4 regions of the Nonomuraea sp. NPDC051941 genome follow, and region 2 is predicted to be linked to each of the others. Evidence: riboswitches for the same ligand, from Rfam matches in the RefSeq annotation. Region 2 holds a riboswitch; each other region holds the start of a gene.
The links. Region 2 has a riboswitch for cyclic di-AMP ahead of ACIHFD_RS44060 (NlpC/P60 family protein). Riboswitches for the same ligand answer to the same signal wherever they lie in the genome.
Positions count from the first base shown of each region.

Region 1: linked by a shared signal. The riboswitch ahead of ACIHFD_RS50895 (C40 family peptidase) and the one ahead of ACIHFD_RS44060 (NlpC/P60 family protein) in region 2 are both predicted to bind cyclic di-AMP.
Region 3: linked by a shared signal. The riboswitch ahead of ACIHFD_RS30925 (CHAP domain-containing protein) and the one ahead of ACIHFD_RS44060 (NlpC/P60 family protein) in region 2 are both predicted to bind cyclic di-AMP.
Region 4: linked by a shared signal. The riboswitch ahead of ACIHFD_RS05745 (hypothetical protein) and the one ahead of ACIHFD_RS44060 (NlpC/P60 family protein) in region 2 are both predicted to bind cyclic di-AMP.

Region 1 covers NZ_JBIUCF010000045.1:89,373-96,597, reverse strand. Annotated here, with positions in the region: gene ACIHFD_RS50920 (ROK family protein) at 1-264, opposite strand, end outside; gene ACIHFD_RS50915 (sugar ABC transporter permease) at 261-1,445, opposite strand; gene ACIHFD_RS50910 (ATP-binding cassette domain-containing protein) at 1,442-2,161, opposite strand; gene ACIHFD_RS50905 (sugar ABC transporter substrate-binding protein) at 2,162-3,265, opposite strand; gene ACIHFD_RS50900 (ROK family protein) at 3,366-4,532, shown strand; gene ACIHFD_RS50895 (C40 family peptidase) at 4,565-5,095, opposite strand; cyclic di-AMP (ydaO/yuaA leader) riboswitch at 5,144-5,287, opposite strand; gene ACIHFD_RS50890 (3-isopropylmalate dehydrogenase) at 5,389-6,435, shown strand; gene ACIHFD_RS50885 (branched-chain amino acid aminotransferase) at 6,653-7,225, shown strand, end outside.
Region 2 covers NZ_JBIUCF010000035.1:115,211-122,435, forward strand. Annotated here, with positions in the region: gene lysX (bifunctional lysylphosphatidylglycerol synthetase/lysine--tRNA ligase LysX) at 1-829, shown strand, start outside; gene ACIHFD_RS44050 (winged helix-turn-helix transcriptional regulator) at 914-1,315, shown strand; gene ACIHFD_RS44055 (LuxR C-terminal-related transcriptional regulator) at 1,958-2,170, shown strand; gene ACIHFD_RS44060 (NlpC/P60 family protein) at 2,197-3,147, opposite strand; cyclic di-AMP (ydaO/yuaA leader) riboswitch at 3,243-3,392, opposite strand; gene ACIHFD_RS44065 (amino-acid N-acetyltransferase) at 3,669-4,238, shown strand; gene ACIHFD_RS44070 (RDD family protein) at 4,324-5,712, shown strand; gene ACIHFD_RS44075 (RDD family protein) at 5,823-6,311, shown strand; gene ACIHFD_RS44080 (Lsr2 family protein) at 6,828-7,160, shown strand.
Region 3 covers NZ_JBIUCF010000020.1:60,377-67,601, forward strand. Annotated here, with positions in the region: gene ACIHFD_RS30915 (alpha/beta fold hydrolase) at 1-128, shown strand, start outside; gene ACIHFD_RS30920 (YoaK family protein) at 94-840, opposite strand; gene ACIHFD_RS30925 (CHAP domain-containing protein) at 1,123-1,809, opposite strand; cyclic di-AMP (ydaO/yuaA leader) riboswitch at 1,823-1,960, opposite strand; gene ACIHFD_RS30930 (Gfo/Idh/MocA family oxidoreductase) at 2,078-3,031, opposite strand; gene ACIHFD_RS30935 (aldo/keto reductase) at 3,051-3,872, opposite strand; gene ACIHFD_RS30940 (hypothetical protein) at 3,970-4,914, shown strand; gene ACIHFD_RS30945 (DUF6716 putative glycosyltransferase) at 4,917-6,077, shown strand; gene ACIHFD_RS30950 (polysialyltransferase family glycosyltransferase) at 6,366-7,225, opposite strand, start outside.
Region 4 covers NZ_JBIUCF010000002.1:411,544-418,768, forward strand. Annotated here, with positions in the region: gene ACIHFD_RS05725 (TetR/AcrR family transcriptional regulator) at 1-117, opposite strand, end outside; gene ACIHFD_RS05730 (carbohydrate kinase family protein) at 164-1,081, shown strand; gene ACIHFD_RS05735 (aminotransferase class III-fold pyridoxal phosphate-dependent enzyme) at 1,078-2,292, shown strand; gene ACIHFD_RS05740 (alpha/beta fold hydrolase) at 2,289-3,134, opposite strand; gene ACIHFD_RS05745 (hypothetical protein) at 3,173-3,865, opposite strand; cyclic di-AMP (ydaO/yuaA leader) riboswitch at 4,052-4,187, opposite strand; gene ACIHFD_RS05750 (DUF5302 domain-containing protein) at 4,354-4,554, opposite strand; gene ACIHFD_RS05755 (MDR family MFS transporter) at 4,603-6,051, opposite strand; gene ACIHFD_RS05760 (PadR family transcriptional regulator) at 6,108-6,602, shown strand; gene ACIHFD_RS05765 (rod shape-determining protein) at 6,713-7,225, shown strand, end outside.

The DNA.
Region 1 (7,225 bases), on a different contig from region 2:
CTGGAGCAGCCTCGGCAGTTCGAGGCCCTCCCAGCCGGGGACGTTCGGGGCGAGCCGTACCACGCCATCGCGGATCACCCCGCACGTCGAGAAGCCCACCGCGGCGGGCGCGCCGTCCAGGGCCCGGGCCGCCGCGAGCGCCCGCGCGAGCGTGTCAGGCCCGGTGTCCAGGCGGACGTGGGCGGACAGCGCGGGGCCGTCGGCCGTGGACACCCCGATGGCCACCTTCGTCCCGCCCACGTCGATGCCCAGGACCCGGGTCACCGGGCGGCGCCCCTGCGGGCGAGCGAGTCGATGGCCACGGCCAGCGCCAGCACCGCGGCGGTCACCATGAACCGCACCGAGGAGTCCACGCTGAGCAGGTACATGCCGTTGGAGATGGCCTGGATGACCAGGACGCCGAGCAGCGCGTCGTAGGCCCGGCCGCGCCCGCCGAACAGCGAGGTGCCGCCGATGACCGCGGTGGCGATCGCCATGAGGAGGATGTCGCTGCCGCCCGAGCCCTGGTTGACGGCCGACAGGCGGCTGGCGGCGAGGATGCCCCCGGCCGCCGCCAGCGTGGAGGCCAGCATGAACGCGAGGATCCTGATCCTGGTGACGTTGATGCCGGCGCGCCTGGCGGCCTCGGCGTTGCCGCCGACGGCGTACAGGTGCCGCCCGAACGTGGTGTGCCTCAGCATGAGGTCGAGCAGCACCACCAGCGCCCCGAAGATGATCAGCAGGAGCGGCACGCCGCGGTCCGCCGACATGACGATCACCGCCGCGGCGAGCAGCACCGCCAGCCCGCCCGCCTTGGCCAGCGACCACCACAGCGGCGTCACCGGCAGCCCGGCCGCCAGCCGCAGCCTCCTGACCGCGAGCGACGCGCCCGCCGACACGGCCACCAGGGCCGCCGCGACCGTCCACGCGAGCCAGCCCGGCAGCCAGGTGTCGCTCAGCTTGGAGATGAACCCGGTGAACGGCAGGTTGATCGTCCCGCCCTGCCGCAGCAGGTAGAGCAGCAGGCCGAGCCAGCCCATCAGCCCGGCCAGCGTCACGACGAACGACGGCATCCGCAGCTTGGTCAGCATCAGGCCGTGCAGGAACCCGATCGCCGCGCCGACGGCGAGCGCCAGGAGGATGGCGAGCAGCGGGTTCCAGCCCTGCTTGACGTGGACGATCGTCATGATCGTGGCGCACAGGCCGCTGACCGAGCCCGCCGACAGGTCGATCTCGCCGAGCAGCAGCACCATGATGATGCCGAGCGCGATCGTGCCGGTGGCGGCCATCTGGAGCACGAGGTTGGTGAGGTTCTCGGGGGACAGGAAGCGGTCGTTGAGCGTGCTGAACACGATCGCGATCGCGATCAGCCCGCCGACCACCGGCCACGCGCCGACGTCCCCCTGGCGCAGCCGCTCGACGGCGACCTTCGGCGTGTACGGGCTGCGTACCAGCGTGTCGGTCATGTCCCCGCCCCCGTGATCGCGGCCACGATCTCCTCCTGGGAGGCGGTGGCCGTGGTGAACTCACCGGCGTTGCGGCCCAGCCGCAGCACCACCACGCGGTCGCTCACCGCGCGTACGTCGGCGAGGTTGTGCGAGATGACCAGCACCGCGAGCCCGCGCTCGCGCAGCCGCCCGATCAGCGCCAGCACCTGCGCCGTCTGCTCGACCCCCAGGGCCGCCGTGGGCTCGTCGAGGATGACCAGCCGCGGCTCGCCGATGAGCGCCCTGGCGATGGACACCGACTGCCGCTGGCCACCGGACAGCATGGCGACCGGCACCCTGATGTCCCTGATGCGCACGTCGAGCTGGCCGAGGAGGTCGCGGGTCGCGCGTTCCATGGCGATGTGGCGCAGCAGCGAGCCGCGGCGGCGCTCGGTGCCCAGGAAGAGGTTGGCCACGACGTCGAGGTTCTCGCAGAGCGCGAGGTCCTGGTAGACGGTCGAGACGCCGAGGGCCTGCGCGTCGTGCGGGTTGGCGATCCTGACCGGCGAGCCGTCCACGGTGATCGTGCCGGCGTCCGGCGTCACGACCCCCGAGATGGCCTTGACCAGCGTGGACTTGCCCGCGCCGTTGTCGCCCATGAGGGCCACGACCTCGCCGGGGCGCAGGTCCAGGCGGGCCCCGTCGAGCGCCTGGACCGCCCCGTACCGTTTGGAGATGTCTGTCGCCGAGAGCATCTACTCGATGCCCTGCTTCTCGCAGGCGGCCTTGACCTCGCCCGTGCAGAGCTGGGCGGCGGTGTAGAAGCCGTCCTTCACGATCGTGTCCTTGACCTTGTCGGCCGTGACGGGGATGGGGTCGAGAAGGAAGGCCGGGATGTCGGCCGCGCCGTTGTTGACCTTGGCGGGAGCGGTGGGCTGCTCGCCCTTGGCGACGGCGACGGCGAGCTCGGCGGACTTCTCCGCCTCCGCCCTGATGTTCAGATATATGGTCATGTACTGCTCGCCGGTGAGGATGCGCTGGACGGCGGCCAGCTCGGCGTCCTGGCCGGTGATCGGCGGGAGCTGCTTGTAGCCCGCGCGTTTCATGGCCGCGATCGCGCCGCCCGCCATGCCGTCGTTCGCGGACAGCACACCGGTGATGGTGTCCTTGCCCAGCGCGGTGATGGCCTGCTCCATCTCCTGCTGCGCCTTGTCGGGGCTCCAGTCCGGCGTGTCGAACTCCCTGCCGACCTTCACCTTCCCGTCCAGCACGCTCTTGGCGCCCTTCTTGTAGTCGGCCGAGCTGGGGTCGGTGGGGGAGCCGTGGATCATCACGATCTGGCCCTTCGCCGCCGTGCCCCTGGCGGTCATGGCGTCGAGCAGGGCCTGGCCCTGCATCTCGCCCACCCGTACGTTGTTGAACGAGACGTAGTACGCGTAGTCGAGCCCCGAGATCAGCCGGTCGTAGGCGATGACCGGGACCTTCTTCTGCTTGGCCTGGTTCACCAGGGGAGCCACGGCGTTGGCGTCCACGGCGTCGAGCACGAGCACGTCGGCCTGCTGGGTGAGCGCGGCCTCGACCTGTTGCTGCTGCTTGGGGGCGTCCTGCTCGGCGTTGCTGTAGAGAATCTTGCAGTCGGGGCAGAGCGACTTGACCTTCGCCTCGAACAGCGGGCGGTCGAATGCCTCGTATCGGGTGGTCTTGGACTCGGGCAGGAACAGCGCGATCGTCTTGCCGCCCTGGTTCTGCGTGGTCGTGGTGGTGGCGCCGGTGCCGTTTCCGGTACTGTTCCCGGCGTTTCCGCAGGCGGCGGCCAGGAGGACCGCCGCGACAGGGATTGATCGCCATGCTCGGTGCATCGCACTTCGTCCTTCCGGATGTGCCGCCCCTGTGCTTGGTAAGAAAGGTAATTTACTATCAGGCAAGTTGGCTAGGCTCTGTTTCCTCAAGGAGGGTGAGATGCGGGGCGACCTGGGTAATCCGCGGATGCTGCGAGTGCTGAACGAGCGCCGCCTGCTCGACCATCTTCAGGAGCACGGCCCCGCCTCGCGCACCGACCTCGCCAAGATCACCGGCCTGTCAAAGCCCACGGTGTCCGCGGCCCTGGCCGGGCTGGAGGTGGACGGGCTCGTTCACCTCGTCGGCGAGGTCTCCGGCCGCCCGGGGCCGGTCACGTCCCTGTACGACGTCAACGCCGCCGCCACCCACGTCGCCGGCGTCGACATCGGGCGTGACTGGATCAGGGTCGCCGTCGCCGATCTGCGCGGGAAATTCGCCGGCCGGAGGGACGGGCGCAACACCGCCCTCACCTCCGCCGAACTGGCACTCCTGGTCGGACAGCTGTGCCGGGCCGCCGCCTATGAGGCCGTCGTCGACTGGCCCGACATCGCCTGCGCCGTCGTCGGCACGCCCGGCGTGTACAACCCGGAGCTCGGCCGCCTGGAGTTCGCCCCCAACCTGCCCGGCTCCGACCTGGCCGAGCGCCTGCGCGCCGAGATGGAGGTCGACCTCGTCATCGAGAACGACATCAACCTGGCCGCCGTCGGCGAGCACACGCACGGGGCGGGGCGCGGCAAGTCCAACTTCGCGCTGGTGTCCGTCGGCACCGGCGTCGGGATGGGCATCGTGATCAACGGTGAGCTGTACGTGGGCGCCCGGGGAGCGGCGGGGGAGGTCTCGTACCTGCCCGCGACCGAGGACCCGGCGCCGCCGGCCGGTGACGCCCTGGCCCACGGCGCCACGGAGGCGGTCGCCGCCGCGCCCGGAGTGGTCCGCGCGGCCCGCGCCGCCGGCCTGAGCCTGCGGACGGCCAAGAAGGTCTTCGCCGCGGCGGCCTCCGGTGACAGAGTGGCCCGCTCGGTGGTGGAGGCCGAGGGGCGCCGCATCGGCGGCCTGCTGGTGGCGGTGGCCGCCGTGCTGGATCCGGAGGTGATCGTGCTCAGCGGCGGCGTGGGCCGCAACCTGGACCTCCTGGGGGAGTCCATCGAAGCCCGCATCGCCGAGCTCGGCCCGCTGCGGCCGTCGGTGGTGGCCAGCACGCTGGGGGACAGCGGCGTCCTGCTGGGCGCGGTGGCCCGCGCCAGGACCCGCGCCTGGGAGCTCATCTTCGACGCCCGCCTCCCCTGACCGTCGCGTGGGGAGGCGGACGCCGCGGCCTCCTACAGGGTGGCCGTGAGGGTGGTGGGCGTTTCGTCGCGCTGCTTCTGGAGCTTGGACCAGAGCCGTACGCCCTTGCGGTCGGGGCGGACGCCACCCACGAAGGACTCTCTGCGCCAGGAGGTCAGGCGCTCTTCCTTGACCACGTCACCCGTGTGCGGCGAGTGGACCATGTAGCCGGGCCGGGAGATCATCCCGACATGCCCGAGGCCGTGGAAGAAGACCAGATCGCCGGGTTTGAGGTCCTTCCAGTCGATCTTCTGGGTGAACGCGCCGTACTGTTCGGCGGCGGTGCGGGGGAGTTCGATTCCGGCGTGCTCGTACGCCCTGAGCATGAGCCCGGAGCAGTCGTATCCGCTCGGGCTGGCGCCGCCCCACACGTACGGGGTGCCGCGCTTGCTCATGGCGAACTTGATGGCGACCTTCCAGGCGGGCGTCGGAGCCTGTTCCTCCTGGATTTCCTTGATCTGGCCGCCGGTCAGGGTGGTGAGGTCGTCGATCTTGGCCGAGGCATGGGCTGGGGAGGCCAGCATGAGCCCGGCGGCGCCCGCCGCCAGGACAATGGCGATTCGAGACAGGGGTCTGTCCTTCCATAAGGCCGGCCGGGTTAGCTGACGGGCTCGGGCCTGGAAGTAGCCCTACGGCATGGGGGTGCCGACTCGCCCCAGGGGGAATGTGGGTCCCCGGCTCCACGCAACGGCGCGCGGATTAGGCTGGTCGGTGACTTTAACGAAACGGTCAAAGAACCGCAATACCGGACAAAGGGGTCGTCCGAAAGATGAGATGAAGTGTTCGTCAGCCGAGACGACGCGGTAAGGTACCGCCCATGGAGTCGCGTAACATCCGTCTGGCCGTCATCCCCGGCGATGGGATCGGCACCGAGGTCGTGGCCGAAGGGCTCAAGGTCCTGGAGGCAGTGGGCACGAAGATCGAGCCCACTCACTACGACCTGGGAGCCGCACGCTATCACCGTACCGGCGAGACGCTGCCCGACGCCGTGCTCGAAGAGCTGCGCGGCTACGACGCGATCCTGCTCGGCGCCGTGGGCGACCCCAGCGTGCCGCCGGGCATCCTCGAGCGCGATCTGCTGCTGCGGCTCCGCTTCGAGTTCGACCACTACGTCAACCTGCGCCCGGTCAAGCTGTTCCCCGGCGTGGAGACCCCGCTGGCCGACACGCCGCCGGAGAACATCGACATGATCGTCGTCCGCGAGGGCACCGAGGGCCTCTACGCGGGCACCGGTGGCGCCATGCGGCGCGGCACCCCGCACGAGATCGCCACCCAGGAGTCGCTCAACACCGCCTACGGTGTCGAGCGCGTGGTGCGCTACGCGTTCGAGAAGGCCGTCACGCGGCCGCGCAAGAAGCTGACGCTCGTCCACAAGACCAACGTCCTCACCTTCGCCGGTGACCTGTGGCAGCGCACGGTCAACCGCCTGGCGGCGGAATACCCCGACGTCACGACCGACTACTGCCACATCGACGCGGCCTCGATGTTCTTCGTGAGCCAGCCGGAGCGGTTCGACGTGGTCGTCACCGACAACCTGTTCGGCGACATCATCACCGACCTGGGCGCCGCCATCGCGGGCGGCATCGGCCTGGCCGCCAGCGGCAACATCAACCCCGAGCGGTCCGCGCCGAGCATGTTCGAGCCGGTGCACGGCAGCGCCCCCGACATCGCCGGCCAGGGCAAGGCCGACCCGACCGCGACCATCCTGTCCGTCGCCATGCTCCTCGACCACCTGGGCCTGCACACCGAGGCGGCCAAGGTCGAGCAGGCGGTCGCCGATGACATCCTCGAGCGGCTGGCCGGCTGGGCGGGTCGCACCACCCACGAGATCGGTGACGACATCACCGCGCGAGTATCCGGCTAGGACCGCCTAGCCCCCAACGCGCCTGGTGGTCCGACGAGGGCCGCCAGGCGCTTTTTTGCGTCCAAAAGGGCTGATCGCCCCATTGGCCGCTTGCCATCCCATATAGCGAGACAATAGGAAGTACCGGGACTGTCTTCCGGGCAGCGCCCGCTCACCAGCACCGATCCGCAGATTTCTTGTAGATTTGGGCAGATTCGCAGAGAGAAGGACCGACGTCATGACCATCGCTCAGAAGCTCAGCTTCGACGTGCAGCTATCCGACCACGCTCGCACCGCGGCCGAGCGGGAGCAGGTACTGGCGAACCCCGGCTTCGGGCAGACCTTCACGGATCACATGGTCTCGATCGACTACACCGAGGGGCAGGGCTGGCACGACGCCAAGCTCCTTCCGTACGGCCCGCTCTCGCTCGACCCGGCCACCTCGGTCTTCCACTACGCGCAGGAGCTGTTCGAGGGGCTCAAGGCCTACCGCCAGGCCAACGGCTCGATCGTCGCGTTCCGCCCGTACGCGAACGCCGCCCGCTTCAACCGCTCCGCGCTCCGGATGGCCATGCCGGAGCTGCCGGAGGAGGCTTTCGTGGAGTCGCTCGAGCTCCTCGTCCAGACCGACAGGGAATGGGTGCCCACGACCGAGGGTCACAGCCTCTACCTGCGGCCCTTCATGATCGCCACCCAGGCGGGGCTCGGTGTCAACTACCCGTCGAAGTCGTACAAGTACATGGTCATCGCCTCCCCGGCGGCCTCGTACTTCACGGGTGGGCTCAAGCCCGTCTCCGTCTGGCTGTCCACC
Region 2 (7,225 bases):
CTACGACATGGAGCTCTACCTTCGCATCGCGATCGAGCTCTACCTCAAGCGGCTCGTGGTCGGGGGCATCGAGAAGGTCTTCGAGATCAACCGCAACTTCCGCAACGAAGGCGCCGACTCCACGCACAACCCCGAGTTCACGATGCTCGAGGCCTACGGCACCTACCTCGACTACAACGACATGGCCGACCTGACCCAGCGGATGTACCAGAAGGCCGTGGTGGCCGCCCTGGACACCACGGTGGTCGTCCACGACGGGGTGGAGGTCGACCTCGGGATCGCCCGGTGGCCGCGCATCACCCTGTACGGCGCGGTGTCGGAGGCCGTGGGCGAGGAGATCACCACCGCGACCGGCCTGGAGGAGCTCCGCAAGATCGCCGATCGGCGCGAGATCCACTGGGACCCGAAGTGGGGCCAGGGCAAGCTGGTGCAGGAGCTCTTCGAGGCCCTGGTGGAGCACACGCTCGTCCAGCCCACGTTCGTGATGGACTACCCGCTGGAGACCTCGCCGCTGACCCGCCAGCACCGGGACAACCCCCTGCTGACGGAGAAGTGGGACCTGATCGGCTTCGGCACGGAGCTGGGCACGGCCTACTCCGAGCTGATCGACCCGATCGAGCAGCGCCGCCGCCTGGTGGAGCAGTCCCTCCTGGCCGCCGGGGGCGACCTCGAGGCGATGCAGCTGGACGAGGACTTCCTGCAGGCCCTCGAGTACGCGATGCCGCCCACGGGGGGCATGGGCGCGGGGATCGACCGGATGATCATGGCCTTCACCGGCAAGAACATCCGCGAGACCATCCTCTTCCCGCTGGTCAAGCCCACCCACTGACCCGCGTCCTGCCGCCGTCGTAGAGTGCCCGCCCCGGGCGCTCTACTCTCTCCTGATAAGCAGGGATCGGGAAGGGGCGAGCGGATGGCCACGAAGACGGCGGCGGAGCAGCGGGACGAGGCCAGGCAGGTCTTCGACGCGTACTTCGCCGAATGCCCCTCCAGGAAGCTGCTCGACACCCTCAGCGACAAATGGGTCACCCTCCTGCTGACCGCGCTGGCGCAGGGCCCGCGCCGCTACAGCGACCTGTCCAGGCGCATCGCGGGCGTCAGCCAGAAGATGCTCACGCAGACCCTGCGCGGCCTGGAGCGTGACGGCCTGGTCTCGCGCACGCTCACCCCTTCTGTGCCGGTACGGGTGGACTACGCGCTCACCCCGCTGGGCGAGAGCCTGATGCCGTTGGTGGCCGCGATCAAGAGCTGGGCCGAGGCCCACATGGAGGACGTCGAGGCCGCCAGGGGCCGCTACGACGCCGCCGGCGCCTGAGCGATCATCGCCGTCGCGAATCCGGCTTCCGGGCCGCCCGGTTTCCGATCCGAAGCCGCTTGTAAGCCTCGCGTCAAGGCCGCGGAGGCGCGGGTCAGGGAGCGTCCGTGGTGCCCCGGCCACCCCTGTGATCCCGCTGGGCACACGCACCCGGAAACGAGGCCGCCCGGCCCGGCGGTCATAGCAGGACGCCCGCCACCCGGCGGGCCGCCGACCCGAACCCGCGGCGGCAATTGCCATAGCGGATTGATCCAATTGCCTTAATCGACTGCCTGACCTGGGTTGTCGGATCGCGTGGGAGCGCAGTACAAAGCGAGCGATTGGTGGCTTGCCGTGCGCCGGAAAGATCGCGTCACGGACGCGTGTCCCGCGATAACGCGGGTATCGATCATGCGGAATATCCATGGCGAACTGATCGAAAACCGGAACGCTGGTCGGGGCCATTCCGGAAGCCCCAATGTGATCACTCTACGTTCTGACATATCGCGAGTGCGTCATATATAGCGGATCATGTCAATAGCGCTCGTCAAGTGCGGCGATTGTCATGCTTGACGACCTTTCCACGATGCGTTTACCGTCTGCGAGGAGCGGCTTTGGCCCGTCTGTGAGGTCCAAGTTCTGCTGTTGGGGGGAGGGCTCCCGATGGATGTGCTCACTGAAGGCGTTGAGCTCAGCCATGCTGATTTGGCGCTGCTGGCGGAGTTGGCCAAGGGAGTCACGGTCGATCGGGTTGGGCGGCGGCTGGATATCAGCGGGCGCACGGTACGACGAAGATTGCGCGGCATCTGCGACCGCATAGGCGTGGCCACGGCCATCGAGGCCGTGGCCTGGGCAGCCCGCCGCCAGCTGATCTAGCCGCGGCGGACCGCCGGGGTGCGGGCTCAGTCGGCGATGCGCACCGCGCCGGCGAACGGCCGCCTCGCGATCGACGCGATCCGTACGACGTCACCCGTCTGCGGGGCGTGCACCATCATGCCGCCGCCGATGTAGATGCCCACGTGGTGCAGGTCGCTGTAGAAGAACACCAGGTCGCCCGGCCGGAGTTCCTCGCGCGAGACGTGCCGGCCGGCCGTCCACTGGTCGCCGGTGTAGTGCGGCAGCGAGATGCCCACCCGCTGGAACGCCGCCATGACGAGCCCGGAGCAGTCGTACGAGCCGGGGCCCTCGGCGCCCCAGACGTACGGCTTGAGCTGCTGCGTGAGCGCCCACCGCGCGGCCTCCGCGGCCTTCCCCGAGCCCGGGATCGGCAGGTTGACGCGCACGGCCCGCGTGCCGGGGCGCCCGGCCTCGCCCAGGGCCCGCCTGAACAGGCTGCTCTCGACCTTCGTCACCAGATTGGTGATCTTGTCGCGCTTGGCCTCGAGGTCCGTGACGAGCTTCTGGACCTCGTCGATGCGGGCCGTGGCGCTCTCCTTGGCGCGGGTGGCCGTGTCCATCGCCTTGGTGAGCTGGTTGATCTCCTCGCCCTGCTCGGTCTGCAGCGCGTACGAGGTCGCGGCACGATTGAGGAAGCCCTCGGGGTCGTCGGAGGTGGCGAAGGCGAGGGTCTTCAGGCCGCCCGTGATGTAGGCGTTCTGGGCCAGCGCGACGGCTTTCGAGCGCTTGGCGGCGAGATCCGTCTCGCTGCTCGTCAGCGTCTTCTCCGCGGCCTCGGCGGCCTTCTTGGCGGTCTTGAGCTTCTCCCGCTGGCCGTTGTACTGCTCGGTCAGCGTCTCGATGTCGGTGTGCAGCTTCGTGGCCTGGTCGGCGAGCTCTTTCAGCGAGGGCTCGGGATCCGCGGACGCCGAACCGACGGGGATGGCGAACAGCAGCGCGGCGATTGTGAGACTCACCACACCTACGCGGCGTGGTCGCCGGGCCCGTTCCGGAGGGCGGGCGTGCTTGCCCGCCGACTTCCCCCCACCGCTGAGCGTGGGCTTCACCAACCAGCTCCTCTCGTCGACGCCTACCGGGTTAGCTGACGGGTTCGGGCCGGAGCAGCCCTACCGAAAGACTCGGATTCACCCCAGTGGTGGCGTCGGAGGTCGCCACCGGCGGTTCCCCGGCTTCTCTTGCGAGAATTGGGCGTGCCTCCCGCGCGACACGCGGGAAACATTGTCGCTGGACACTAATGCACTCCGGGTTCGTGCTCAACCAGAACTGCCAAGTCTGTAGAGGTTTCACAACCGAAGGGTCACAAGGTGATCTCGTGGGCACCCGTGCAGAAGAGGCCCTACGCCCTATTTGTCCGCGCCTTCGGCGGGCGCGAGCTGGCCGCGCGGTCCCGTGCCGATCTGACCACGAGATGTAACAAGCTGGGCCGAGACATGGGAGTTAGGGCTGAGCCGTAATGAGATCTGTACCCTGGAGAACCATGGAGCAGGTGGCCGAGCTGACAGTGCCCGAGACCGCGGTGGTGGTCCGGCGTGCCCGCACGCCCGACGTGCGCATGGTCAGACGCCTGGTGGACACCTACGCGGGGGCGGGGCCGCGGCTCCTGGAGAAGGCCACGGTGACGCTGTACGAGGACGTACAGGAGTTCTGGGTGGCCGAGCGAGACGGGCAGGTCGTCGGCTGCGGCGCGCTCCACGTGCTCTGGGAGGACCTCGCCGAGGTCCGCACGGTGGCGGTGGATCCCGAGTGCCGGGGGATGGGCGTCGGCCACCGGATCGTCTCCGCACTGATCCAGCAGGCTAAGGATTTGGGTCTGCGACGTGTATTCTGTCTTACTTTTGAGGTCGACTTCTTCGCGCGACTCGGGTTCCGCCCGATTCAGGGCACACCGGTCTCACCTGAGGTCTACGCCGAACTGCTGGCCTCGTACGACGAGGGTGTTGCCGAGTTTTTGGATCTTGAACACGTCAAGCCGAACACGCTGGGAAACACCCGCATGCTGCTCCACCTGACATCGGGTGACGTGGACCTTGACCAGATGGAAAGGTGATTGTTGATACCTATGTCGATACGTTGGGCAGCACAGGCATGTGTCCTGACACGTGCCACATGCGCACTCGAAGCGAGGTGACACGGTGAGCACCGGACAGCCGCCGTATCCACAGGACGAATCCGGCGACAACTCTGCGCCTCCCTATTACGGGCAGCAGAACCAGGGCCGCCACCCCGGCGAGCCCGACCCGGACGCGACTGTGATCGGCTACCGGGCGGACGACGCCTATGGGCAGCAGCCCCCGTACGGTCAGCAGGGCTACGGCCAGCAACCCCAGTACGGTCAGCAACAGCAGTACGGTCAGCAACCCCAGCACGGACAGCAGCAGTACGGCCAGCAACCCCAGTACGGCCAGCAGCAGCAGTCCCAGCCTGACTACGGCCAGCAGGCCCAGTCCCAGCAGGGCTACGGCCAGCAGGGCTATGGCCAGCAGCAGCAGTCGCAGCCTGACTACGGCCAGCAGCAGTACGGCCAGCAGGGCTACGGCCAGCAGCCGCAGTCGGGTCAGCAGGGCTATGGCCAGCAGTACGGCCAGCAGCAGCAGTCCCAGCCCGGCTACGGCCAGCAGGCCCAGTCCCAGCCGGGTTATGGTCAGCAGCCGCAGTCGGGCCAGCAGGGCTACGGCCAGCAGTACGGCCAGCAACCCCAGTCGCAGCCGGACTACGGTCAGCAGCAGTACGGCCAGCAGCCGCAGTCCCAGCCGGACTACGGTCAGCAGCAGTACGGGCAGCAGCCTCAGTCGCAGCCCGATTACGGTCAGCAGCAGTACGGCCAGCAGGGCTACGGCCAGCAGCAGCAGTCCCAGCCCGGCTACGCACAGCAGGGCTACGGCGACCAGCAGTACGGCCAGCAGCAGCAGTACGGGCAGCAGGGTTACGGGCAGGCGCAGCAGTACGGCCAGCCCGGCTACGGTCAGGCCTACGGCCAGCCCGGGCCCGTGGGCGTGCAGCCGCCCGGCGCGCCGGCACCGCTGGCGGAGTGGTGGCAGCGCCTGGTGGCGAGGCTCATCGATGGGGTCATCCTCTTCATCGTGAACCTGGTCATCGGCCTGATCATGGGCGTGCTGTTCCTGGCCACCTACTCTTCGCTGGACGGCAGCGGCGGCGGCATGTTCTCAGGTGTGGTCGTGACCATCCTGACGGCGATCGTCGTGACCGCCCTGTGGGTCGCCTACGACTTCTTCCTCCTGAAGGCGAAGGGGCAGACCGTCGGCAAGATGGTCATGGGCATCAAGGTCGTCCCCGTGGGCCAAGGCATACCGCCGGGCGGCCTGCCGACCGACGTGGCGCTCAAGCGTGCCGGCGTGACGTGGGGCGGCTGGATCCTCAACGCTCTCCCTCTGGGCTTCATCGGCTCGCTGCTCGCCTACGCGGCCGTGGGCGTCAACGGCGCCTCCCAGCTCTGGGACAAGCCGCTGCAGCAGACGTTCGCGGACAAGTTCTCCAACACCGTGGTGGTGAAGATCAAGTAGTCCAAGCGTCAGGTAAAAGCAGGGGCCGGCTTCGCGTCGGCCCCTGTTTTGTGTGCACAGGCCGTACCAAAATGGGGAACCTGAGCCGCTGATGACGCGAGGTGGGGGTTATGGCCGGGTCGCCGCCGCGGGCGGACGCGCCGCCCGCGGAATGGTGGGAACGGCTCGCCGCCCGGGCGATTGAGGCGTTCGTCTTCGGGGTGCTCTATTACATTCTGTTCATCGCGCTGTGGGGCGTCTTCCGGACTGTAGGGATGCTGGAGGCGTTGGACGGCCGGCTGCCCGGTGTGTTCGCCTGGCTGGCGGCGGGGCTGGCTTATACCGGCTACGACTGGTGGGCCCATTACCGGCGCGGCAGGACGTTCGGCAAGGCGATCATGGGGATTCGCCTGGCGCCGCCCCACGTGGCCTCCAGGGCGCTGCTCAAACGGGCCCTGGTCTATCCGGGTCCCGTCATGCTGATGGGCATTCCCGTGGCCAATCTGGTGGCCGGAATGCTCCTGTTCTGCGTGGGGCTGCTCATCCTGATCGACAAGCCCCTGGAACGCGGGCCGCATGACAGGCTGGCCGGAACGCGTGTGGTAAAAGATCTTCGCTGACCCATCCCGTGCCTGGCAGGAAGCCAATTCCAAAAATTTTCTCTTGATCCGGTAAGGAGCCTGGAGAGACTGGCATTAGGCTATGGGGCATCCGGGTCGCCGGATGTTGGTGCCCTGCGAGGCGCAGGGCATCTGAGCGCCGCTATGGTCGGGTGCGAACGGTAGTCACCTGGCGCGTCGTGAGGGCCGCAACGCCCCTCCTGGGCGCGCTCCCATCCGCATAATGCGCCCCTGAAACCCCGCAAGCCGTGGAGGCGAGGACGAATGGAAGCCCTAACAGACGTATTGTCAGCGCTCATCCCCCCGGCGGTGGTCGGGGGTGCCTTCATCTTTGGCGTAGTGAAGTTGGTCCGGTCCGAGGCCCTGGGAGGCCGCCGAAACCGCGAGGATCCGGTCGACGGGCAGAACTGATCGGCCAGTCAGCCGAATCCCCGCTGCGCTGAATTGTCTCCGCGCCTTTCCGGGTATATGTTTGGGCAGGCGAATGAAACAATGCTCCGCGAAAGGATTGCGTAGATGGCCAAGCAGATCCAGGAGATTCTCATCGATGACCTCGATGGGGGCGAGGCCAATGAGACGGTCAGCTTCGCTATTGACGGCTCGTCCTATGAGATTGACCTCAGCGACCTTAACGCGAAGAAGCTGAGGGACGCGCTCACGCCTTTCGTGCAGCATGCGCGCAGGGCAGGCGCCGTCACCGCACGTCGCCGCGGTCGCGGCGGCAGCAGGGCGATGAGCCGCGAGAAGAGCTCGGAGATCCGGCAGTGGGCCAAGGCTCACGGCCTGCCGGTCAGCGAGCGCGGGCGGATCGCCTCCACGGTCGTGGAGAAGTACGAAGCGGCCCACTGAGCAAGCCGACGATCGACCATGCGCTTATGCCGTTCGCCTAGGACCCCGGCGGCCGCCATAAGCGC
Region 3 (7,225 bases), on a different contig from region 2:
ACGCCGAGCGCTTCGCCGCCGAGGTGCCGAACACGACGCTGGTGCGTGTTCCCGGGGCGGGGCACATCCCGATGGAGAACGATTCGGCCGGGGTCACCCGGGCGCTGGCGGAGTTCTTTCTCGGCTGAGACCACTGCGGGCGACGAGGGCGACGGTGGTGAGCAGGGCCAGGGCGGCCGCCAGGGCGGGTGCGGGGCCGGTCGTGAGGTGGAGGAGGGCGCCGGTCAGGGCGCCGAGGAACATCGCGGCAATGGAGGCGGATCGACGCAGGGCGGCCCGGCCCGGCGTGTCGGCGGCCAGGCTCGTGAGGGTCGTGGTGAGGACGTTGGTGACCAGGTCGGGTACGCCGAGCGCCCGTACGGACGCGTTCTGCAGGCCCATGCCGCAGGCGAGCAGCACGATGAGGGCCGCCTGGGGCCAGGTTGTGCGGTGTCCGGCCGTGAGGGCGACGGCGAGGGCGGCGGCGACGAGGAGCGCGTGTACGGCGGTGGCGGCGGCGAACGCCCGTCGCGGGTTTGCGGTCCGCCTGATCACCCGGCCCGCGCTCCAGGCGCCGGCTCCGAAGGCGACGAGGGCCGCCGGGGAGGCCCATCTGGACATCTGGGCCTCCCCGGCCAGGGCGAAGCTGAGGAAGACGATGTTGCCGGTCATGTTGGCGACGAAGACGCGGCCCAGGCCGAGGAAGCTGACGGCGTCGACGAGGCCGGTGACGAAGGCGAGGAGGATCAGCAGGGCGGGCAGGACGCCGTGCGGGTTGGCGCCGCGCGGGAAGAGCTCGTCGGCGACCCGTCGCAGCCCACTCCGCACCAGCCTTCCGGGGCGTCTGCGTGCGGCTGGCATGGTGGGCGGCTCCTTGGCGAGGTCGCGGGCGGTTCGCCTCGGGTCTTCCCCGGTGACGGGCCGCCGCACTCGCGGGGGTGAAACGCGACGGCCGAACGGCACCGATCGCCGGGTTCCGCTCGGCACGCCGCCGCACTCGCCGGGGGCGAAACGCGACGAGCGCGCGTCCCGTTGCGGGACGCGCGCTCGTTCGGCGCTGGGGGAAGGCCGGCCAGGAGCTGCCTGGGGGAGTCCGGTCAGTAGGCGCCTGGGGGAAGTCCAGCCTGGAGGGGGACGGTCCGGTCAGGAACGGTACTGGGGGTAGCCGTAGCCGACGACCTGGGACTTGGGACGGACGCGCTCCTCGACCTTGCCGTTGCCGGTGTTGCCCTCGACGGTCGAGATGGTGCCGTCGCCGTTGTCCTTCTCGACGAACCCGACGTGCTTGATGTCGTTGAGGTTCTTGCTGCCGCTCCACGAGAAGTACACGATGGCGCCGGGCTTGGCCTCGGTGCCGAAGCGGTGGTTGGCCTGGAACCACTTGGCGTGGGCGACGGTCCAGGCGTCCCAGCCGATCTGCGAGCGGGCGCCGGTCTGATCGCCCACCCAGGAGACGAACATCGCGCACCAGGCGGCGTTCAGGTAGTCGGCGCGGCTGCCGCCGTCACGGGCGATGGTCTCCGCGGCGCGCTGCGAGTTGGCGTACCAGCGCTGGAACTTGGTGCCGCCGCCGGCCGCGTTCTCGGTGATGCCGACCTGGGACTTGGCGAGGGCCAGGACCTCGCCGGCGGTGGCGCTGACCTTGGCCTCGCGCGAGCGCTCGGTGTGGTCGGCGACGGTGGCGGTGCCGGCGACGGTGCCGATCGGCTGCTTGTCCGCTGCGGTGGCGCTGGTCATGTGGGCGCCGAACGCGGTCCCGAGGATGGTGGCGCCGAGAAGGGCGCGGGCGATGTTGGTCTTCGCAGCGGAGGTAAAGCGGATGTTGGCCATCGAGGGGGTTTACTCCTTGCTTCCATGCCGCTTACCGGGTTAGCTGACGGGTTCGGACGTGGAAGCTGCCCTACGGCACCGAAGTGCCGATTCACCCCAAAGGACGTGGGTCCCCGGTTCCGCCCGAGGGCGGATTCAGCGGTCACAGGACGTTCCTGTGATGTGTCTTGCGATGGTCGGACAAGTCCGGACAAACCGGACGTATGCCTCAAGAATGCCTCAAACGTAATGCATAAGGCAAGAGCGTTACAAATCGATAAAGGCCCAGCTAGGCGACCTGCCTGCGAGCCTCGGCCAGAAGCCCCATCATGGCAAGGGATTCGTCGAGCGGCATGATCGAACTTTCGGTCCTGCCTTCGGCCGTCGCGGCCCGGACCTCGCGGAGCTCCCCGGCGTACCCGTTGTCGGCCGGATCGAGGATGTACTCCTCCGGCTCCATGGAGGGCCCGGAGAGCAGAATCCGCGGCGTAGCCCAGAACGGTGCCTGGAGGTCCGCCCGCATCTGAGTCCCTACAACACTGGCATGGTTCGGGTAATTCCCGAGCAACGAAGTCTCCACGAGAGCCTTCCTGCCACCGGGGTAGAGCAGCACGCCGCCGGCCTCCGCGTCGACGCCGTTGGGCGCCAGAGTGCCGGTGATCCGCAGGTCGGAGGGCATGCCGAGGATCAGCTGGGCCAGCCCGAACGGGTAGATCCCCAGGTCCAGGAGCGCTCCGCCGCCGAGCTCCGGCGCCCACAGCCGGTGCTCCGGGTCGTAGGGCTTGGCGAAGCCGAAGGAGGCGTGCACCGAGCGGAGGTCGCCGAAGCGCTCGTCGGCCGCGATCTTCTGGACGAGCGGGTTGAACCGCATCCACATCGCTTCCATCAGGAACACGCCCGCCTCGCGCGCCAGGCGTACCATCTTCTCCGCGTCGTCCACGGTGGCGGCCAGCGGCTTCTCGCACAGCACGGCCTTGCCCGCGGCGATGGCGACCTCGGCCACCTCCAGGTGCTGGGCGTGCGGCGTCGCCACGTAGATCGCGTCCACGGCCGGGTCGGCGCAGAGCCGCTCATAGGAGTCGTACGCGGACTCCGCCCCCAGAGTGGCGGCCAGTGCCTGCGCCCGCCCCAGGTTCCTCGATCCGACGGCGGCCACCCGCATGCCCGGTTCGGCCGCGATGGCCGCCCCGACGGTCCGCGCGATATTCCCTGTCGCCGCTATGCCCCACGCAAAATCCCGCACGCGGGCGATCGTAGACGAGTCAGGTCATGTTGAACGTGTCGGGGTCGGGTCCGATCCGCTGACCCCTGTTCATCGCGCCGATGGCCGCCATGTCCTCGGCGTCGAGGATGAAGTCGAAGACGCCGATGTTCTCGGCGATGCGCGCCGGGGTGACCGACTTGGGGATCGCGACGTGGCCGAGCTGCAGGTGCCAGCGGAGCACGATCTGCGCGGGCGTCTTGCCGCACTTGTCCGACAGCTTGGCCAGCGCGGGGTCGTTCAGCAGGCCTTGGCCCTGCCCGAGCGGGCTCCACGCCTCGGTGAGGATGCCGTTGGCCTCGTGGAAGGCGCGCAGCTCGCGCTGCTGGAGGTACGGGTGCAGCTCGATCTGGTTGATGGAGGGCACGAGGTCGGTCTCGTTCATGAGGCGGGTGAGGTGGGCGATGCTGAAGTTGGAGGTGCCGATGGCCTTGGCGCGCCCGTCACGGTAGATCTTCTCGATCGCCTTCCACGCCTGCACGTACTTGTCCTGCTGCGGCACCGGCCAGTGGATGAGGAAAAGGTCGATGTAGTCGAGGCCGAGGCGGGCCAGGGACTCGTCGAACGCCGCCTCCGCGCGGCCGTGGTCGGCGTTCCACAGCTTGGTGGTCACGAACAGCTTCCGGCGCGGCAGCTCACTTTCGCGTACGGCCTGCCCCACGCCTTCTTCGTTGCCGTACGCGGCGGCGGTGTCCACGTGCCGGTAACCGGCCTTGAGCGCGGTCGTGACGGCCCGCGCGGCCTCGTCGGCGGGGACCTGCCAGACGCCGTAGCCGAGCTGCGGGATCTGCACGCCGTCGGTGTTGAGCATGAGCGAGTTCATACTCTCCATTGTTCACGTCGCGTTTCTGGTGGCTTAAGGCGGCGGGGCTAGCTTGAAGCGGTCGTGAACGGGCCATCACCCGGCTGGGAGGACAGGAGTGGTCGAACAGGCGTCGGCCTGGGTGGAGTCACCGCTCCAGATGCTGTGCGCCGTCGAGGCCCATTACGCGGGCGTGCTCGGCCCCGAGACGGTGGTCGTGCCGCGCGCCGGTCTGAGGCCGTTGAAGGCCACGCGTCGGGAGCTGAGGTCTCTGGGGCTGCCCGACGGCCTGGAGCTGGCGGAGCCGCGTGAGCGCATGCCCAGGCGCGTGCAGGCCGTCGGTGACGCCTTCTCCGGCAGGGTGCAGGTGCGCTGGCTCACCTCGCGTCCCGGACGCATCGTCATCGTGGACGACGGGCTGGCCACGCTCCGGCTGCTGGAGCTGCTGGCCGCGGGGCCGTACCGGCCGCTGCTGCGGGCCAGGGCCCAGCCGACCAAGCTGCGCTCCGTGCTGGGCCTGGCGGCCGCGCTGCGGCTGCGCCTGAGCGACGTGTCGGTCTTCACCGCCCTGCCCGTGGACGAGGCCCTGGCGGACGGTGTACGGCAGGCCGGGATCAACCTGGTACGCCACCAGTTCGACTGGCTGCGTGCCCAGCCGCCCAGCGCGGAGGGGCCCGCGGAGCGCACGGTCGTCCTCGGCACCTCGCTCGTCCGCAACGGGCTCGTGCACCGCGACCACTACCTGCGCTGGCTGACGGACCTGGCGGCCCAGGAGCCGCTCGCGTACTACCCGCACCGCCGCGAGGACCCCGTGGACGTGGCCCTGATCAGGGAGCGCCCCGGCATCACCGTGCACGACGTGGGCGCGCCGGCCGAGCTGACGCTGCGCGGCCTGGACGCGGGCCAGCGCGTGCTCAGCCTGCCCTCGACCGCGATCACCTCGCTGCGGGTGCTGCTCAGCCCGCGCGGTGTCGCCGTGGAGCCCGTGGACGTTCCTGACGACTGGTGGACCAGCAGGGCGGCCCCCGCCCTTCGCTCGCATCTGACAGGAGTGTCCGGTTGAAAGTGTTGGCGGTCGCCGACTCCGACTCGTATCTGAAGTGGGCGGCCTGCCTGCTCGGCGACCTTCCCCCCGGCGACACGGCGGAGCTCGTGGTGGTGCGCACGCCGATCGCGCCGTCGCCGGAGCAGATCGCCGCCGCCGTGGGCGGTCTGGAGCCGCCGCCGGTGGTGTCGGCGCGGTCCGTGCGGCGGCTGGCCGAGCGCATGCGCCCGGACGTGGTGCTGGTGGCCTGCACGGGCCCGGTGGTGGACGTGCTGGTGGCCGACGTGCTCGGCGACCTGCGGCCGCGGCCGGTGTTCGTGAGCGGGCTGCCGGGCATCTCGGTGCCGGCGACGGAGAAGGCGTGGTTGTTCCGCAGCGGGTGCGACCTGTTCGTGGTGCACAGCGAGCGTGAGGTGGCCGAGTTCTCGGAGATCGCCGGCCGGCTCGGCGGGGGAGGGGCGGTGGGGCTGGCCAGGCTGCCGTTCCTGCGCTCCGACGTGGTCGCCGGGGGCGGGAACCGGGTCGTGTTCGCCACCCAGGCCAAGGTGCCGCGGGAGCGCCAGGACCGCGAGCGGATCCTGCTGGCGCTGGCCGAGCTGGCCCGGCTGCGGCCCGAGCTGGACGTGGTGGTCAAGCTGCGGGCCCTTGAGGACGAGCGGCAGACGCACAACGAGCGCCACCACTACCAGCGGCTGTGGCGGGAGATGGGCGAGCCGGGGCGGGTGGAGTTCGCGGCGGGGTCGATGCACGACCAGCTCGAACGGGCGGCCGGGTTCGTCACGGTGAGCTCGACGGCGGCGCTGGAGGCGATCGCGCTGGGCGTGCCGTCGCTGGTGCTGGAGGACTTCGGCGTCAGCGCCGAGATGATCAACCTGGTGTTCGAGGGCAGCGGGCTGCTGGGCACGCTCGACGACCTGGCGAAGGGCGGCTTCCGGGCGGCCTCTCCCGAGTGGTGCGAGGCCAACTACTTCCACCCGCCGGCGCACAACGACTGGGCCGGGCGGCTGGCCGGGCTGGTGGCGGGCGGGCCGCGCGTACCGGTCCGATCGCTGCTGGACGGGCCGGAGCACGCGGCGGCGCGGCGGCGGGCCAGGCTGCGGGTGGAGGTGCATCCGTCGATGCTGCGGGCCGGCTACCGGGCCAAGCGCCGCATGCGCCGCTACCTCAAGGCCCTCGGCTGACCGCCGCCCTCCCGACCCGGCGAGCCCACCGCCCCACCTGAGCGGCACGCCCGTCCCTCCGAGGGACCGCTTGAGGTGCGGCTCACGCGCGCCCGTTTCCCCGAAGGACCGCCTGGGGCGCGGCCATTCGCGCTCCTTTCCCCCGAAAGGACCGCAACCCCGGACGGCGGGAGAGGGTCCCTCCCGTCGCCCGGGGTTGCGGTCCCCTGGGAAGCGCGGTGGCCGGAGACCTCACGCAGAAAGGCCGCAACCCCGGAGTCGGGGTTGCGGCCTTTCGGGGGAGAGACGTCAGATCGCCGAGCGGATCTTCCGGCGCAGCCGGGTGAGCGCCGTGGGGCGGGCCACCAGGCCGAGGGTCTCCAGGCGCTTGCGCTTGAAGTAGCGGGAGTCGAACTCGATGCTCGCCGGCCGCAGCTCCGGGTACGTCTCGGCCTGCATGCAGTAGCCCACCGCCCGGACGAGCCCGCGCAGGTCCACCGCCGTCGGGTGCTCGATGCCGCCGTCCGGAGACAGCCGGGGCAGCAGCGCGTCCACGATCGTGACGGGGATCCGGTTGCTGTTCTCGTACGGCGCCAGCCGGTCGAGCACCATCTCCGTGCCGTACGCGGCCACCTGCAGCCCGAAGTAGCGCTGCGCGGTCAGCAGCCCGGTCGAGAAGCAGCCCACGACGAGTTCGGGCCGCAGTGCCGCGAAGCACACCTCGGCGGGCACGCTCTCGGCGGCCACCGACAGCCGTACACCCAGGGGCTCGGCCGCGGCCCGCAGGAGCTGGGCGTGCCGCCGCCCGGCGGCCGGGTGCGGCTTGAAGACGATGTCGGTGTAGCCGCGCGCGGCCAGGGCCTTGAGCATCGTCTCGTGCAGCGCCGCCTCCTCCTCCGGGGTGACGATCTCCAGGGCCGACAGGTACTGGCCGAGGATCATCGCCTGCCCGGGCAGCATGTCGGGGGCGGTGGCGGTGACCTCGTGCACGACCGACATGAACCGCTCGTCCGGCAGGATCGAGGGTGCGACGTCGTACTCGCTGAGCAGCAGCGGGGTCAGGCCCGGCACGAGGTCCAGGTGGAACAGGCGGCCGATGCGGCGGTAGATCTCCGCCGGCAGCGGGTCGCGGGTGGGGCCGTAGCTCATCAGGCCGTCGGAGTAGACGG
Region 4 (7,225 bases), on a different contig from region 2:
GGCCTCTTTGGCGATGGCCCGCGTGGTGGCGGCGTCGATCCCGTCCCTGACGATCACCCGGCGGGCGGCTGACAGGACCTCGCGCCGGCGCTCGTCGTGATCGACGATCTTGGGCATCGGCTCCTCCATTGACTTTTTATTCGGACGTCTGTCTATTTAGACTATGACCGTCGCCACCGTCGGCGTCCACATCGTCGACATTCTCGCCAGGCCCATCGATCACATCCCCGAGGGCCAGGACACCGTACTGGTGGAGCAGATCCGCCTCACCGCCGCCGGCGCCGCCGCCGGAACCGCCGTCGACCTGGTCAAGCTGGGCAACCCCGTGATCACCATGGGAGCCGCCGGCGACGACGAGTTGGGTGACTTCCTGGTGGCGGTGCTCGCCAAGCGCGGCGTCGACGTCTCGCGCCTCGTGCGCAGGGCGGGCGAGCAGACGGCCGCGTCGATCCTGCCCATCAGGCTCGACGGCGGGCGGCCCAGCTTCCACGTGCCGGGGGCCAACCTCAGCGTGACGTACGCGGACCTCGACCCCGACGTGCTGCGCGGCGTCCGGGCGATCCACCTGGGCGGGATGGACGTCACCTTCGGCCTCGGCGACCCGGCGTTCTTCGCCCTCCTGGACGAGGTACGCGCGTCCGGCACCGTCATCACCATGGACCTCCTCTCGGAGATGCCCGACTTATTGGGAATGGCCCGCGCTTTCCTGCCGCACGTGGACTACGTGCTGCCGAACGAGTCGCAGGCCCTCCTCATGACCGGCGCCTCCGACGTCGGCGAGGCCGCCCGGGCGCTGCTGGCCGACGGGCCGCGCGGCGTGCTCGTCACGCTGGGGGCCGCGGGCAGCCTGGTGGTCACTGCGGAAGGCGCGGAGACGGTGCCCGCACTCAAGGTGGACGTCTCGGACACGACCGGCTGCGGGGACGCGTACTGCGCGGGGTTCCTGACGGGCCTCCTGCACGGGCAGGACGTGCTGACCGCGGCCCGCTGGGGCACGGCCGCCGCCGCCCGCGTCGCCACCGGGCTCGGCTCGGACGCCGGCCTCATCGATCTCGACTCGACTCTAAGGACTCTCGGATGACCGACGCAGAACTCCGTCAGCGCGCACTGAAGGTCGTCCCCGGCGGCATGTACGGCCACCTCAACGCCGCCCTCTTCGCCCCCGGCTTCCCGCAGTTCTTCGAACGCGGCGAGGGCTGCCGCCAGTGGGACGTTGACGGTCGCGAGTACATCGACTTCATGTGCAGCTGGGGCCCGGTCGTGCTCGGCCACCGCCACCCGCGCGTGGAGGAGGCGGCCGCCCGGCAGGCCGCGCTCGGCGACTGCCTCAACGGCCCCGGCCCGATCATGGTGGAGCTGGCCGAGCTGCTGGTGGACACCGTGCCCAGCGCCGACTGGGCGATGTTCTCCAAGAACGGCACCGACGCCACCACGCAGGCGCTCATGGTCGCCCGCGCCGCCACCGGGCGGACCAAGGTCCTGATGGCGCACGGCGCCTACCACGGGGCGGACCCCTGGTGCACGCCCTCCCTGGCGGGCACGACGCCCAACGAGCGGGCCGACCTGGTGGAGTTCACGTACAACTCACTCGAGTCCTTGGAGGCCGCGGCGGCGACCGTGGAGGGCGACGTGGCGGCGATCATCGTGACGCCGTTCAAGCACGACTCGTTCGAGGACCAGGAGCTGGTGGAGCCCGCCTTCGCGCGGGGCGCCCGCGCCCTGGCCGACCGGCTCGGGGCCGCGCTGGTGATCGACGACGTGCGGGCCGGGTTCCGGGTCGACCTGCGGGGGTCCTGGGAGCCGTACGGGGTGCGGCCCGACCTGACCGCCTGGTCGAAGGCCATGGCGAACGGCTACCCGATCGCCGCCGTCACCGGCACGGACGCGCTGCGCGGACCGGCGCAGACGCTGTACTCGACGGGGTCGTTCTGGTTCTCGGCGGTCGCCATGGCGGCGGCCAAGGCGACCATCGAGACGCTACGCGACACGGACGGCATCGGCGCCATGGAACGCGCGGGCACGCAGCTCCGCGAGGGGCTTTACGCGCAGGCCAAGTCCCACGGGTTCGTGGTGAACCAGACAGGACCCGTCACGATCCCGTGGCTCAGCTTCGACGGGGACGCCGACCTCTCCGTCGCGATGTGGTGGAGCGACGCCTGCCTGCGGCACGGGGTCTACCTGCACCCGTGGCACAACTGGTTCATGTCGGCCGCGCACACGGAGGCCGACGTGGCCAGGGCGCTGGAGGGCACGGACCAGGCGTTCGCGGAGACCCGTGCCCACTTCGGCTAGGGAGCGGTGAGCTTGCTGATCTCGGCCACGACGGACGGCCAGAGCGGGCGCGGCAGGTCGTGGCCCATGCCCGGGTAGGTCACCAGCCGGGCGCCCGCCACGGCCGCGGCTGTGGCGTGGCCACCGGCGACGGGGACGAGCTGGTCCGCCTCCCCGTGCAGCACCAGCGTGGGCACCCGCACCCCGGCGAGCCCCGCCGTGCGGTCGCCCGAGGCCATGATGGCGGCGAGCTGCCGGGCCGTCCCGCCGGGGTCGAAGCAGCGGTCGAACGCGAGTCCGGCCAGCAGGGTGATCCGCTCGCGGTCCAGCTCGTATCCGGGCGAGCCGATGACCGACCAGGTCCGCACCGCCTGGGCCTGGACCGCTTCGCGGTCGGCGGGGGGCGCGGCCATGAGGGTGGCGAGCGCGGCCTCGGTGGGCGGGGCCGCCGAGGGGCCGGGGGTGGACATGATCGAGGTCAGGGTCAGCACCCGGTCCGGGTGGCGGATGGCCAGCGCCTGGGCGATCATGCCGCCCATCGACGCCCCGACCACGTGGGCGGCCGGCCAGCCCAGCGCGTCCATGAGTCCCGCCGAGTCGTCGGCCAGGTCGTCCAGCAGATACGGCGAGGGCGCCCCCATCGCGGGAACGCCCTTGTCGTGGAAGTGTGTGGAGAGACCGGCGTCGCGGTTGTCGAACCGTACGACGTGGTGTCCCTGGTCCGCCAGCAGCGCGCAGAGCCCTTCATCCCAGTGGATGAGCTGCGCGCCGAGCCCCATGATGAGGAGCAGGGGGCGCCCCTCGTGCGAGCCGAAGCTCTCGTAGGCGATTTCGATGCCGTTCGCGGCTACGCGGGTGGTCACGAGGACCAGAATGACATTCTGGTCCAGGTCCGTAAAGTTCAGCCCTTGAGAAGATTGCGAACGCGGTCGCTGGCGAGCACCACGCCGCCGCCCACCGCGGCCACGGCGCTGGCGACGACGGCGCCCGTGCTGGCGCTCCACTCTCCGGCCTCGCGCGCCGGCGGCGGCACGGCCGCACCGGCCGCCGGGGGCTCGGCCGGGTTGTCGTCGCGCTCGGACCAGGCGCCGGTCGAGAACGGGACCGGGTAGTTCTTCTTGCCGGGACCGTTGCCCCACTTGGTGATGACGTAGTCGACCTTGATGTGCCCCTGGCCGCCGACGCCGTCGACGCCGAGCGTCTCCATGTTGAACGAGCCGCCGGTCAGCTCCGCGAACGTCTTGCCGTCCAGGTCGAGCATGACGCCGTTGTTGGAGGGCACGCCCGGACCGCGGTCGCCGACGAAGAAGGGCAGCTTCTTGCCGTCGTGGATCACGTATCCCTCGGTCATGAGCGGCCAGCTCGGGCTGGCGGCCAGACCTTTCTGCATGGGCTTGCCGCTGGCGGGCAGACCGGTGTCCCCGGCGCGGCCGGAGGAGTCGTCCCAGAAGTACGAAGCGGTGGTCGAGCCCTTGAGCAGGACCTTCTCGTCCGTGTTGGAGTCGGCGTGGGCCGCGGTGCCGGCGATGGTGAGCGCGCCGACGGTGGAGGCGGTGAGCAGAGCGAGGGTACGCAAACCAGAACGTGCAGACATGAAAAGTACAGTCCTTCGCGAGGGGGCAGGGAGATTGCGCTCGCTTGAAAAAGGGCGTAGCAGGGGAAAGCACCTGACAGGGGGAAAGCTACGCGGAGCGCGAAACGAACCTGGAGAAGGGACCGCTCAGAGGGCGGCCGTCATCACGCTGTATGGGTGTTCTACGTGATCATTCAAGTTCTGCATAAGTCCTCTCCATCTCGCCTACCGGGTTAGCTGACGGGTTCGGGCGGTGGAGTTGCCCTACCGACGCAAGGTCGGATTCACCCCAGGGAGGTGGGTCCCCGGCTCCCGAGTGATCGGGATTAGGCGCCAGCCGGCTGGTTCCCTTGTGTGGTCCACGCCACCGGCTGGTAAGTGGGCATCACTCTAACCACGTATTCCGGACAAACACAAACAGTTCGTCATGAATCGGTGTAAAGATCTACCTGCCTCCGGCATAGAGAAAGGGGGCACGGCATTGCCGTACCCCCTTGAAATTCCCGGCCTCAGCCGCCGCTCTTGCGCCTGAACGATCTTTTACTCGCAGCCGGACCGTGCGCCCCGTGGATCTTCGATGGGTCGCCGCCCTTGCCACCCGCGCCCGAGTCCGCGTGCTGGTTACGCTTGCGCTCCAGCGCCTCGCGGAACCTGCGCTTCATCTCGTCCTCGGGAGTCTCGCTGACTTCCGGCTCCGGTGTTTCCGCCATGAGGACCTCCATGGTGTTGGGGACTATCACAGCTTCGCATGGCGCCGCTTATGACGCGAAACTGGCCTCAACCCTGTTCTGCGGCGTGGCGGGCACCTCCAGCCGCCTGGCCGGCATCGCCACCAGCGCGATCAGGGCGAGCAGCGCCCCTGCCACCCCCAGCGACGGGATGACCGCCGCCGCGGCGGAGGCGTGCGCGGCGGCCAGGCCGTGCACGGGCGCGTCCACCGTGACCGTCGAGCTGTAGAGGGTGCCGCCGACGGCCAGCGCCACGGAGCCGCCGATCTGGCGGAAGAAGGTCAGGTTCGCGGAGGCGACGCCGATGTACTGCGGCTCGACGGACTGCTGGGAGGCCACGGTCAGGCCGGACAGCATCGGGCCCATGCCCAGCCCGATCAGCAGCATCCAGCCGGCCAGCAGCAGCCCGTTGGTGTGCGCGGTCAGGTTCAGGCAGAGCAGGGTGCCCGCGACGAGCAGGAACGGGGAGGCGACCAGCCACGGCTTGTAGACCCTGGTCCTGGACATGAGCGTGCCCATGACGACGCTGCCCAGGACCATGGCCAGCGTCATCGGGTAGATCCTCAGCCCGGACTCGGTGGCGCTGACGCCGAGGGACTGCTGGAAGTAACGCGGCAGGAACACCACGCCGGCGTACATGCAGAAGGCCGTGAAGAAGGACGTGACGTTCACGAGCGTGTAGGTGCGGTTGCCGAACAGGTGCATGGGCATGATCGGGCTGACCGCCCGCCTCTCGACCAGCACGAACACCGCCAGCAACGCGGCCGCGAGCACGATCGGCCCGGCCACGGCGGCGTCGGTCCAGGTGTTGCCGTCCAGGCCCTTCTCCGTCAGGCCCAGCAGCAGCGCGCTGATGGCCACGGTGAAGACCGCGATGCCCGCGTAGTCGGGGCGCCCGCCGCCGCCCACGCCCGGCCGGTTCGGCAGGCGGCGCGCGACGATCGCGATCAGCACGAGGCCGATCGGCACGTTCACGTAGAAGGCCCACCGCCAGGTCGCGTGGTCGGTGAACAACCCGCCCAGGAACGGCCCGGCCAGGTACGTCAGGCCCATCACGCCGCCGAGCGCACCCTGCACGCGGGCGCCGTTCGTACCCGGAGGGAACATCTCCATCACCAACGCCATCGACAGCGGCAGCAGCGCGCCCGCGCCGAGCCCCTGCAGCGCACGGAACGCGATGAGCTGCGGCATGTCCTGCGCCGCCCCGCACAGCGCGGACCCGGCCACGAACACCACCATCCCGATCAGCAGCAGCGCCTTCCTGCCGTGCTGGTCGGAGAGCCGGCCGTAGAGCGGCACGGTCACCGTCGAGGTGAGCAGGTACGCCGTCACCACCCAGACGTAGAGCGTCGTACCGCCCAACTCGGCCGTGATCCGCGGTAACGCGGTGCCGACGATCGTCTGGTCGAGCATCGCCAGGAACATCCCGCCGAGCACCGCGAGCAAGAGGAGCCCTTGAGGCTTCATGTCATCATTCACATGTGAAGACTGATATGTAAGTCGTGACATGTCAAGTCTTCGATATGCTGGCGCGCATGTCCCTTCGGATCGCGCTTCTCGGGCTGCTGGAGGCCGTGGGCCCGGCGAGCGGGTATGACCTGGCCAAGAAGTTCGAGCACTCGCTCAACCACGTGTGGCAGGCCGGGCACACGCAGATCTATCCCGAGCTGGTGAAGATGGCGGCCGACGGCCTGGTGGCGGCCTCGTCGGAGGGCGCGAGGGGGCGCAAGATCTACACGATCACCCCCGAGGGGGCGCGGGAGCTGCACACGTGGCTGGTGGAGCACGAGCCTGTCTTCGTCGTACGCAACGAGACCGCGCTGCAGGCGTTCCTGCTGCCGCTGCTCTCCACGGAGGAGGCGATCGCGGTGGTCGAGCGGATCAAGGCCGGGTACGAGGCACGGCTGGTGGTCCTCGACTGCCAGCCTGCGGAGGGGACCGGCCACTACGCACTGCGGCTCGGGCTGGCCCAGGTCCGCACCGGCATCGAGTGGGCCGAGGAGACCCTGGCCGCCCTCAGGAGCCGCTGAGCCCGCCCGCTCAGGTAAAGGGGAACCACTCCGTTCCTGGTGTTGCGTTGGAGCGGCCCAGGAAATAGACCCGGCATGCCCGCCACGATCGCCACGTCCGCAGTCGCGTCATGAGTCTCCTCGGCCGCGACCTGGCGATGGACCTCGGGGGCTCCCGCACGCGGATCTACGTCAGGGGCAAGGGCATCGTGCTCGACGAGCCCTCCGCGGTGACGATCGACGGCCGTACCGGCAAGATCATCGGGTACGGCGCGGACGCGACGGGCGAGGAGATCTGCCGGCCGGTCAGCGGCGGCCTGCCGGCCGACGGCGACCTCACCCTGCGGATGGTCAAGCACTTCCTGAGCAAGGTGCACCGGCGCCCGCTCGCCAGGCCACGCCTGATCATGGCGCTGCCCGACGGCTCCACGCCGATCGAGCGGGCCACGCTGCGCGACGTGGCGTACGAGGCGGAGGCCAGGCAGATCCGGCTGATCCCGCACTCCCTCGCGGCGGCCCTCGGCGCGGGCCTGCCGGTCCGCGACTACGTGGGAGGCATGGTGATCGACATCGGGCGCGACTCCGCCCGGATCGCCGTACTCTCCGGCGGGGAGGCCGTGGCCACGACGGCGGTCCCGGGCGGC